3 regions of the Marinicrinis sediminis genome follow, and region 2 is predicted to be linked to each of the others. Evidence: riboswitches for the same ligand, from Rfam matches in the RefSeq annotation. Region 2 holds a riboswitch; each other region holds the start of a gene.

Region 1 (3,279 bases), on a different contig from region 2:
ATACCTCCTGATACACGGTCAAGCCCTCGACCCCGCATTTTGCCAATGCTTCATATTCAGCGGTTTGCAGCGGCTGTACCTCCAGGGAGACGGAAGGGAACCAGGTGGACAATGCGCGCACACAGCGCTGGAAGTAGGCGGCAGAAGCCTGCAAGGGAGACTCACCGCTCAGCAGCAGAACATGGCGCAATCCGGCCTGATGCAACAAAGCGGCTTCTTTTTCGAGCTGTTGCGGCTCCAGTTGTTTTCTGGGGAAATCATGGACGACACTGAAACTGCAATACGTACAATGATTGACACAATGATCGGACACATAGAGTGGAGCATATAGCAAGATGGCGCGACCAAAGTGCTGAATCGTCAGCTGGTGCGCCTTTTGGGCCATCGGCTCCAGGTAAGGCTCTGCGGCTGGAGAGAGCAGAGCCAGATAGTCCTGCTCGTCCAGATGGGACTTCAGCAGCGCTTTCTCGACATCGCGTGCATGCATGTTAGCCATGATCGTGCTGAGTGGCCTGGACTGGAGGGCAGTGCAGGTTTCATAGAAGCCCATGGATGAATCAGCTCCTTTCACCTAGAAATCCTGTCAGGGGAGAAGAAGCTTGGGCTTGAGCAGATGCGGATACCGGACCGAGCCCGGCGAGATGGGCTTTGCGTCCGGCCTGTACGGCGAGATGAAAAGCCTCTGCCATGAGGACGGGATGCCGGGCGGTGGCAATGGCAGTATTGACCAGTACCGCTGCTGCTCCCATTTCCATTGCCAGTCCAGCATCAGACGGTCTTCCGATGCCTGCATCGACAATAACGGGAAGGCGAGCCTCCATGATCATGATCTGAATCAGTTCTTTCATTTGCAAGCCCCGATTGGAACCGATCGGAGCGCCGAGCGGCATTACAGCTGCGGCCCCTGCCTCTTCCAGTTGCCTCGCTGCCATCAGATCGGGCGACATATAGGGAAGCACAATGAAGCCTTCCTTCACTAATCTTTCTGAAGCCCGAATCGTTTCCAGATTGTCCGGGAGCAAATATTTCTGATCACGAATCACCTCGATTTTGACCCAGTTGCCCATCCCGGCTGCCTGTGCCAGTCTGGCTATGCGAACGGCTTCTTCCGCATTTCGGGCACCGGAGGTGTTGGGCAGCAAGATGGTGTTATCCGGCAGATGATGCAGGATCGAATCCTCCGTTTCTGACCATTCGGCTCGTCGCACGGCGACGGTGATGACCTGTGATTGCGCAGCCTGCAAGGTGTCTTTCATCGTTTGCATATGGCCGTATTTGCCGGTGCCAAGCCATAGACGATTCGTGATCGGTGTGTCGCCGATGAGTAGGGTATCGCGCGTATCCATCATGGTATTTTCATCCTTTCCAAGGAAAATGGGACACAAAAAACAGCTTACCGGCGCGGGCAAGCTGGGAGCGGTCACGGTCGGGTCTCGGACGAACAGACAGCACGTCACGATGAACGGAGTGAAACAGATCGGGACAGCTTTCCTACGCTGGTACGAACCAGATCAGGTACAAGGGTTGGATACTTCCTCTCAGCCGTCGGCAAAGCGCCGGGCACCCCTAGCTGTATCGTTGTCATATGTAACGCAATCGTACTATGCCAGACAGTGGGAAGCAAGATCATTTGCGAGTTGTTGACAAACTGTCAGAGGTAAGTGAGAACGGGATCACAATGAGGATAAACGGGGATAGATGGGAAGAAACGAGGATAAGTGGATATAAATCGGGACAGATCAGGAGAGAGAGGGTAATAGACAGAGACTGAAAGGGACAGAAAGGGACAGATGGGGATAGAAAGGAATAATCGAAACGGTTAAAGAATCAAGTCGATGTCATGTATGACGATTATCCAGAGAGGAAAGAAAAGGAGGAGGAGGATTCATGCGATTGAACATCGATCTGAACTGCGATTTGGGCGAGAGTTTTGGCGTTTATCAGATGGGTCAGGATGCAGACATATTGCCGTGGATCACGTCCGCGAATATCGCCTGTGCCTTTCATGCCGGTGATCCTTCTGTGATGAAGCGCACGGTGAAAGCGTGTGTCCAGCATGAGATTCATATCGGTGCGCATCCCGGCCTGCCTGATCTGCAAGGCTTCGGACGGCGGGAAATGCAGGTTACGGCAGAGGAAGTCTATGACATGATCGTGTATCAAGTCGGGGCCTTGCGGGCGTTTGTGCAGATTGAAGGGGCGCGCCTTCATCATGTGAAGCCGCACGGGGCGCTCTACAATATGGCAGCCAGACAGCCGGAGCTAGCAGCGGCGGTGGCAGCGGCTGTCTATGATGTGGATCGGGAACTTGTGCTGTATGGACTGGCCGGTAGTGAGTTGATCGAACAGGGAAGGAAGCGGGGTCTGCGGGTAGCTCGCGAAATATTCGCAGATCGCATGTATGAAGACGATGGCGCCTTGACGCCAAGATCGCTGCCGGGGGCCGTGATTCATGATGCCCAGCAGGCCATTTCACAGGTGATGTCCATTCTGGAACGGAAGGAAGTCATGAGCAGAAGAGGCCTTGTGGTGCCACTTGAAGCGGATACAGTCTGTGTGCATGGAGATAATGAGCAGGCATTGGTCTTTGTGCAGGGACTGCACCAAGGCTTGACAGAAGCGGGATTGCTGGTTAAAGGGGAGAAGTAGACTGTGGCTACTTGGCAAGATTCCGTCGTATCGGTTTTCGTATATGGAACGCTCCTTCAGGGCGAATGCAATCATCACCTGGTCAATACTCATCTACGGGCGTTGGAAGCAGGACAGATATACGGTACGCTCGTGCATCTCGGTCCCTATCCCGGTCTGTTGCTGTTGGACGAGGAGAAGGTTATGCAATCGCGGCAGGCAGCCAAGGTCTCTGAGTTCAAGCAGACCTCTCAGGAGACTTCTCTGGCGGCTCAGACGGCTCAGAATTCGCAAGCAAGGCGGATCTCCCAGCAGACGCCGACCTTACAAAAAGCGCGGACCTTACACGCTTCGTCAGCCAAAGGGATTGTGCATGGTGAATGGTTGACGTTAAATAAAGAAGCGTTGTCTGTGCTGGATGCATTGGAGGACTATTTTGGGCCAGCGCATCCAGATAATGAATACGACCGTGTCTGGATTCAGGATGTCAGCCGTGCAAGGGAGGGCTGGGTGTATGTGTGGAGAGCGCATAGACATGCTCCGTTGATTCCAAGCGGGTCATGGCGCAGGCGATCGACAGCCCATTCCTGATTGTGCAGCGATTGATAAATAAGAAAAGAAAGAGGGATGGTTATGAAGAGAGCGATTCTG
Region 2 (3,279 bases):
GGAATTCGAAGCGAGCCTTGGACAAGGCATCATCCCTGCGCTGCGCATGTGGATGACCTTTCGCCAAATCTGCCGCATGAGCAGCAATCTTGTAAGCCATCAGCCCTTCCTTCACATCCTCCTTGTTTGGTAGGCCGAGATGTTCCTTCGGTGTGACATAACAGAGCATGGCTGTACCGAACCAGCCGATCATCGCGGCTCCAATGGCCGAGGTAATATGGTCATAGCCGGGCGCAATATCTGTCGTCAATGGCCCCAGCGTATAAAAAGGCGCTTCCTGACAAATCTCCATCTGCTTGTCGACATTTTCCTTGATCATATGCATCGGCACATGTCCGGGTCCTTCAATCATCACCTGCACATCATGCTCCCAGGCGATCTTCGTCAATTCACCCAGCGTCTCCAGTTCAGCAAATTGCGCTTCGTCGTTGGCATCGGCAATGGAACCCGGGCGAAGGCCGTCTCCGAGAGAAAAAGCCACATCATACCGCTTCATGATCTCGCAGATTTCTTCGAAATGGGTATACAGGAAATTTTCCTGATGATGAGCCAGACACCATGCAGCCAGGATGGATCCCCCTCTGGATACAATGCCGGTTGTGCGTTTCGCGGTGAGATGAATGTACGGCAACCGGACGCCTGCATGAATGGTGAAATAATCGACGCCTTGCTCTGCCTGTTCGATCAGAGTATCCCGATAAACTTCCCAGCTGAGATCCTCAATGATGCCATTCACCTTCTCCAGTGCCTGGTAAATCGGAACGGTCCCCACCGGCACCGGACAATTGCGAATAATCCATTCACGAGTCGTATGGATATGCTTGCCGGTGGACAGATCCATAATATTGTCTGCTCCCCAGCGAATCGCCCAAGTCATCTTCTCTACCTCTTCCTCAATGGAAGACGTAACCGCAGAATTGCCGATATTGGCATTCACCTTGGTATGGAAATTGCGGCCGATAATCATCGGTTCGCTCTCAGGATGGTTAATGTTGCTCGGAATGATCGCACGCCCTTCCGCTACTTCCTTGCGTACAAACTCGGGCTCGACTCCTTCCCGAATCGCGATGAATTCCATTTCCGGTGTAATCATCCCTTTGCGTGCATAATGCATTTGTGTGACGTTTTGCCCTGCTTTGGCCCGCACAGGCTGTCGTTTCAGACCTGGAAACTGCAGTTTCTCATGCTCTGCGTCCAGCTGCTTCACCCCATCATCCTGCGGCTTGATCAGTCGGCCTTCATACGATTCCACATCCCCACGCTCTGCGATCCAGTTCTGACGGATAGGAGGCAGTCCTGCCTTGACATCCAGCTGCTGCTCCGGGTCTGTGTAAGGTCCGCTCGTATCATACACCGACAATGGCGGGTTCTGTTCTGCTCCTGCATCCGTGACGGTCGGCGACTGGGAAATCTGGCGCATCGGAACACGCAGATCCTCCCTGCTCCCCTCTACATATACTTTCTGGCTTCCTGGCAACGGCTTAATGTGCACCTCATGCGGCGTCATCGCTTGATTATTCTTCATTCGTCCTCTTCCTCTCCTCTCGATTCGTTGTGCTGCCAAACAAAAAAACCGCTCCAACGTGGGAGCGGTTTCGAAAGACGTATCGATTCACAGGCGATTCACAGCATACAGCTGTCCGTCATCACGATCAGGTCATGCCCTTTCTGCTTCAAAGCAGAGCACATATGACATGATCATCACGATGCCTGGTGAATGGCTACATTTCCGTCCACTTTCCTACGCTGGTATGATCCAGATCAGGTTCAAAGGGACCAAGACCGGAAGGTCTTATCTCAGCCCGAAGGCGCCCCTAGTGGTACATGTGAGAGATGTGCGCAGCACGCCACATCTCATCCATCCGTACTTCAAGTTATGCGGTTCTACTAATTAAAATACCTTTCTTTTCCTCAAGTTGTCAACCATATCGGACCGATTTCACAGCACGGATCATCATCACTTGTTCTCTTTCCCACTCTTTTACTCACTCTCTATCTCACTCTTTGACTTCCTTTCTATCTCACTTTCTGATCCCTACATCGCGTCCCAGATCATTTTCACACCGACGAAAATGAGAACGATCCGGAGCAATATGACCAGCCCGTTATTGTTTAGCTTCTGATTGAGCCAAGCGCCCCATTTCCCGCCGAACCAGGCACCGGGAACGAGCAGGGCCATGAGCAGCCAGTCGACATTGCCGAGCTGAATATGGGTAATCGAGCTGACCGTAGCCGACAGGGTAATCATGAACATCGAGGTCGCAACCGCCACCCGAGCCGGAAACTGAAACAGCAGGATCATGGCTGGAACCATCAACGAACCGCCCCCAATACCGAACAAACCGGAGATCAGTCCCACTACAAAACCGATCAGTACCCCGACGAGCAAGGGATAGCGATAAGCCTCCCCGTCCGCCGGGTCAGCAGGGCGCCCTTCGACCATCCATCTGCCACGTAGTGGAATCGGCTTTAGGCGGTTTCGGAAGAGGAGAAGGAACGAAACCGCAATCATGAACAGGCCAAAGTAAAGATAAAACCCGTTCACATCCAGCCGCTTGTTCAGCAAGGCGCCGATGATGGCACCAGGACCACTGCCCGCAAACAGCACGAGTCCGCTTTTGACATCCACCTTCTTCTGCTTGAGGTAGGCGGTCGTCGAGGAAAGTCCGGTAAAAATAATGACAAACAACGAAGTGCCGACCGCGATCTGAGGCGTCACATAGGCTAAATCTGATACGACCGAGGCCATATAGAGCAAGGCAGGCACGACGATAATGCCGCCGCCAAGCCCGGCGATGCTGCCTACTGTTCCCCCGATGATCCCGATGAGCACGAGCAGCGCATAAATCATTCACTCACCCTCTTCTTTTCTTCAGGCATGATCCTGCGATTTTCGATAACTGCCGGGCGTTTGACCCGTACTTTTCTTGAATGCCTGCACGAAGTAGGAGGGATCATTATAGCCGACATGCAGGGCGATATCCTTCACATTGACCTTCTGATTGGTCTCCAGCATTTCAATCGCCTTCTCCATTCTGACATGCACCAGATATTCAGACAGTCGCTGACCTGTCACCTGCTTGAACATGCGGCTCAAATAGGAGGGGCTGACATAATAATGATGACGAGCAATTTCATCCAGGGAGAAATCATACATATAGTGTTCATCAATATATTGCTGGATATCGGCAATCATTTCGTCCTTGGGGAGGCTCTTCTGCTTGCGTTGTTGCACCAGCCGGCTCATGATCTGATCCAGATAGCTCATGACTTCATCCA
Region 3 (3,279 bases), on a different contig from region 2:
GAAGGAACCTCTACCCATTGAATGATATGTTCTGGCGCTCCTGCTTTCACTGCTGCTTCATAAACCGTTTTTGCGGCTTCAGCGCTACATTTTTGAGCAGATGGATGGAAAGCAAAGATAATCGGGTTTCTTGTTTTTGCAGAGATCAGGGATTTAAACATCGTGGTCGATGTCGGGTTCGTTACCGGCGTTACCCCTGCAACGATCCCAACTGGCTCCGCAACCTGCTTGTAGTTCTCATATGGATTGTCAGCAATGACGCCAACGGTTTTGTCATATTTAATGCTGTGGTAAATATATTCTGTAGCAAAGATGTTTTTGGTGATCTTGTCTTCATAAACGCCGCGACCCGTTTCGGTAACAGCCATTTTGGCCAGTTCCATGTGACGATCAAGACCTGCGAGCGCCATTTGTTTGACGATCTCGTCAACCTGCTCCTGATCCAGCTTCATGAATTCTTCCAGGGCCTTCTTTGCATTATTCATCAACACATCGACTTGCTTCTGAGCTGTTTGTTGCTCGTTTGCTTTTTTCTCTGTCACATTCATGTTCTCCGCCTCCTATTGGATAATCGAACGCTCACATCATGGTGCGTGTTCTTTATGACTCTATCTTAGTTTTTTTTCGATGGACTCACTATGACAATTGTCACAACGCCTGAACGCAAACGCGTGATTGTGTGTCTTTTTTGTGAAAACTTTCACAAAGTATGGGAGGTCTTTCCCTTACTGCTGCACCTTGATCACGATTTGTCATTTCATTTTATGATATGAACATCCGAAACTTTGTTAATTGTAATCCTCCAGGCCGGGAAACACTGTGAGCTGACTCACATGAACTGAGAACGAAACGTGACGACTGGTAGACATCCGCTGATTTTGTCGATATAATGGTAACGAAATCTTCAAAAGGTGCATATCACCATATACGATACATGCGGGGGTGCTGGAATTGGCCGGCTGAGAATCGTGTCCCTTTAAGACACATACCCTTCACCTGATCTGGGTAATGCCAGCGTAGGGAGCGAAGCCTGTTATTAATCATGACTGTTTTCAAACACAATCGTGAGGCGCTTCCTGCGGGAGGCGTCTTTTTTGTATGGTGATCTATGTGTTTTTCGTGTCAAGATTTTATGTATGCATACCTATATAGATAAAGGAGAGAATTCAACTAATGAACATGATGACAAAACGATCCGGTATTCTAATGCTGATTGCGGTCCTGATGCTGTCCCTGCTCGCCGCATGCGGACAAGGCAACAACGAGAATGGAGAGGCAACCAATACGCAGTCTGAGAACCAGAACGAGGCCGCGGCTAATGGCCATAACGATGAAGAAAACACTGACTCCGCCACAGATTCAAATGAGAAGAAAGAGAAACAAAAGGTAACCGTTGTCCTCGACTGGACACCGAATACGAATCATACCGGTCTCTATGTCGCGCAAGCGAATGAATATTATGAAGAAGCCGGACTCGAGGTTGAGATCATCCAGCCTGGCGATGCTGGTGCTGCGAATCTTGTAGCGGCCGGTCAGGCAGATTTCGGTGTCAGCTACCAGGAGGAAGTCACCTATGCACGGACAGGAAGCGAGCTGCCAATCGTATCGATTGCCGCTGTTATTCAGCACAACACTTCCGGCTTTGCCGCTCCGGTAGAGAAAAATATCAAATCACCAAAAGACTTTGAAGGCAAAACCTACGGAGGCTGGGGCAGTCCAGTTGAAGAACAGGTAATGGATTCCCTCATGCGCACAGAAGGTGCGGATGTAAGCAAGGTAGATTTCATTTCACTTGGCGACAGCGACTTTTTCGCTGCCACGGAGCGCGATATTGATTTTGCATGGATTTTCTATGCTTGGACGGGCATTGAGGCCGAACTTCGCGGCAAATCCATTGACATGATTTATTTGCAGGACTATGCAGAAGAACTGGATTATTATACGCCAGTGCTGATCACCAACGAAAATCTCATTGCCGAGCAACCTGAACTGGTCCAATCTTTCATGAACGCAACAACCGAAGGCTATGAGTTCGCCATGCGTGAACCGGACAAAGCCGCTGAGATTCTGATTGAAGCTGAACCTGAGCTGAACGCAGAGCTTGTCAAAGCCAGTCAAGAGTGGCTCGCAGATCAATACCAGGCGGACGCACCGCGCTGGGGTGAACAGAAAGAATCCGTTTGGAACAACTATACTCAGTGGATGCTAGACAATGAACTGCTGGAAAAGCCGATGGATATCAGCAAAGCGTATACCAACGACTTTTTGCCTGCACAGGGTGAATAACGAGAGGAGCATGTCACCATGGCTAACGCACTTGTAAGTATTCAGATTATCCCGAAAACGAAGGATGGCGAGGATGTCATCCCCTATGTAGACAGAGCGATCGAAATCATCCATCAGTCCGGTATTAAATATGAAGTCCACCCGCTGGAAACGACGATGGAAGGTGAGCTTTCAGATTGTATGAACATTATCCAGCGCATGAACGAAGCGATGATTGAAATGGGATCGCCGAACGTGATTTCCCAGGTCAAGATTTATTACAATCCTGAAGGAGCATCCATGGATGTGCTGACGGAGAAATATCGATGAAGAAATGGAAAAAGGGATTGCAAAAAGGATGGCCAGCATGCACAGCGGCCATCCTTCTCCTTATGTGCTGGGAATGGGGCATTCGGCTCGACTGGATTTCTGTTCCTTCCTATATACTGCCTATGCCCAGTGAAATCGGGGTCACATTTGTTCAGGATTTTGGCACGCTCATGGAGAAGACAGGAAACACTGTGAAGCGGGTGCTGATCGGGTTTGCCATTGGCTCAGGGATCGGCATCACGACCGCGGTGCTGATGCATCTGATTCCGTTTACCCATCGGCTGCTATACCCGTACCTGATTGTATCGCAGAATATTCCCATCATCGCGCTGGCCCCGCTGCTGGCCATCTGGTTCGGATTCAATCAGGCACCCCATCTCATTATTATTACGCTGGTCTGTTTTTTTCCGGTCGCGATTTCCGGCCTGAGCGGATTTGCCCAAACGGATCGCATGATGCTGTCGTATATGCGCATGTCTGGCGCCAGTCGCTGGCAATTCTTCACCAAGCTCGAATTCCCATACGGTCTGCCCAGTCTCTTCTCCGGACTTAAAATCTCTTCTACGTACAGTGTAATGGGCGCCGTATTTGCTGAATGGTCTGCAGCAGGCAGACAGCAGGGAATCGCCGCCTACATGAAAATCTCCCAGTCGGGCTTTCAGGTCGATCGTGTGTTTGTCTGTT

What was found. Region 2 has a riboswitch for thiamine pyrophosphate ahead of thiC (phosphomethylpyrimidine synthase ThiC). Riboswitches for the same ligand answer to the same signal wherever they lie in the genome.
Region 1: linked by a shared signal. The riboswitch ahead of ACFSUC_RS06510 (thiazole synthase) and the one ahead of thiC (phosphomethylpyrimidine synthase ThiC) in region 2 are both predicted to bind thiamine pyrophosphate.
Region 3: linked by a shared signal. The riboswitch ahead of ACFSUC_RS03205 (ABC transporter substrate-binding protein) and the one ahead of thiC (phosphomethylpyrimidine synthase ThiC) in region 2 are both predicted to bind thiamine pyrophosphate.

Annotation. Positions count from the first base shown of each region.
Region 1 covers NZ_JBHUMM010000010.1:100,112-103,390, forward strand. The annotation lists gene thiH (2-iminoacetate synthase ThiH) at 1-550, opposite strand, end outside; gene ACFSUC_RS06510 (thiazole synthase) at 558-1,349, opposite strand; TPP riboswitch at 1,472-1,578, opposite strand; gene ACFSUC_RS06515 (5-oxoprolinase subunit PxpA) at 1,888-2,649, shown strand; gene ACFSUC_RS06520 (gamma-glutamylcyclotransferase family protein) at 2,653-3,219, shown strand; gene ACFSUC_RS06525 (oxidoreductase) at 3,262-3,279, shown strand, end outside.
Region 2 covers NZ_JBHUMM010000042.1:83,784-87,062, forward strand. The annotation lists gene thiC (phosphomethylpyrimidine synthase ThiC) at 1-1,525, opposite strand, end outside; TPP riboswitch at 1,722-1,826, opposite strand; gene ACFSUC_RS13555 (sulfite exporter TauE/SafE family protein) at 2,036-2,851, opposite strand; gene ACFSUC_RS13560 (response regulator transcription factor) at 2,873-3,279, opposite strand, start outside.
Region 3 covers NZ_JBHUMM010000005.1:35,259-38,537, forward strand. The annotation lists gene adhE (bifunctional acetaldehyde-CoA/alcohol dehydrogenase) at 1-548, opposite strand, end outside; TPP riboswitch at 929-1,040, shown strand; gene ACFSUC_RS03205 (ABC transporter substrate-binding protein) at 1,180-2,286, shown strand; gene ACFSUC_RS03210 (MTH1187 family thiamine-binding protein) at 2,305-2,595, shown strand; gene ACFSUC_RS03215 (ABC transporter permease) at 2,592-3,279, shown strand, end outside.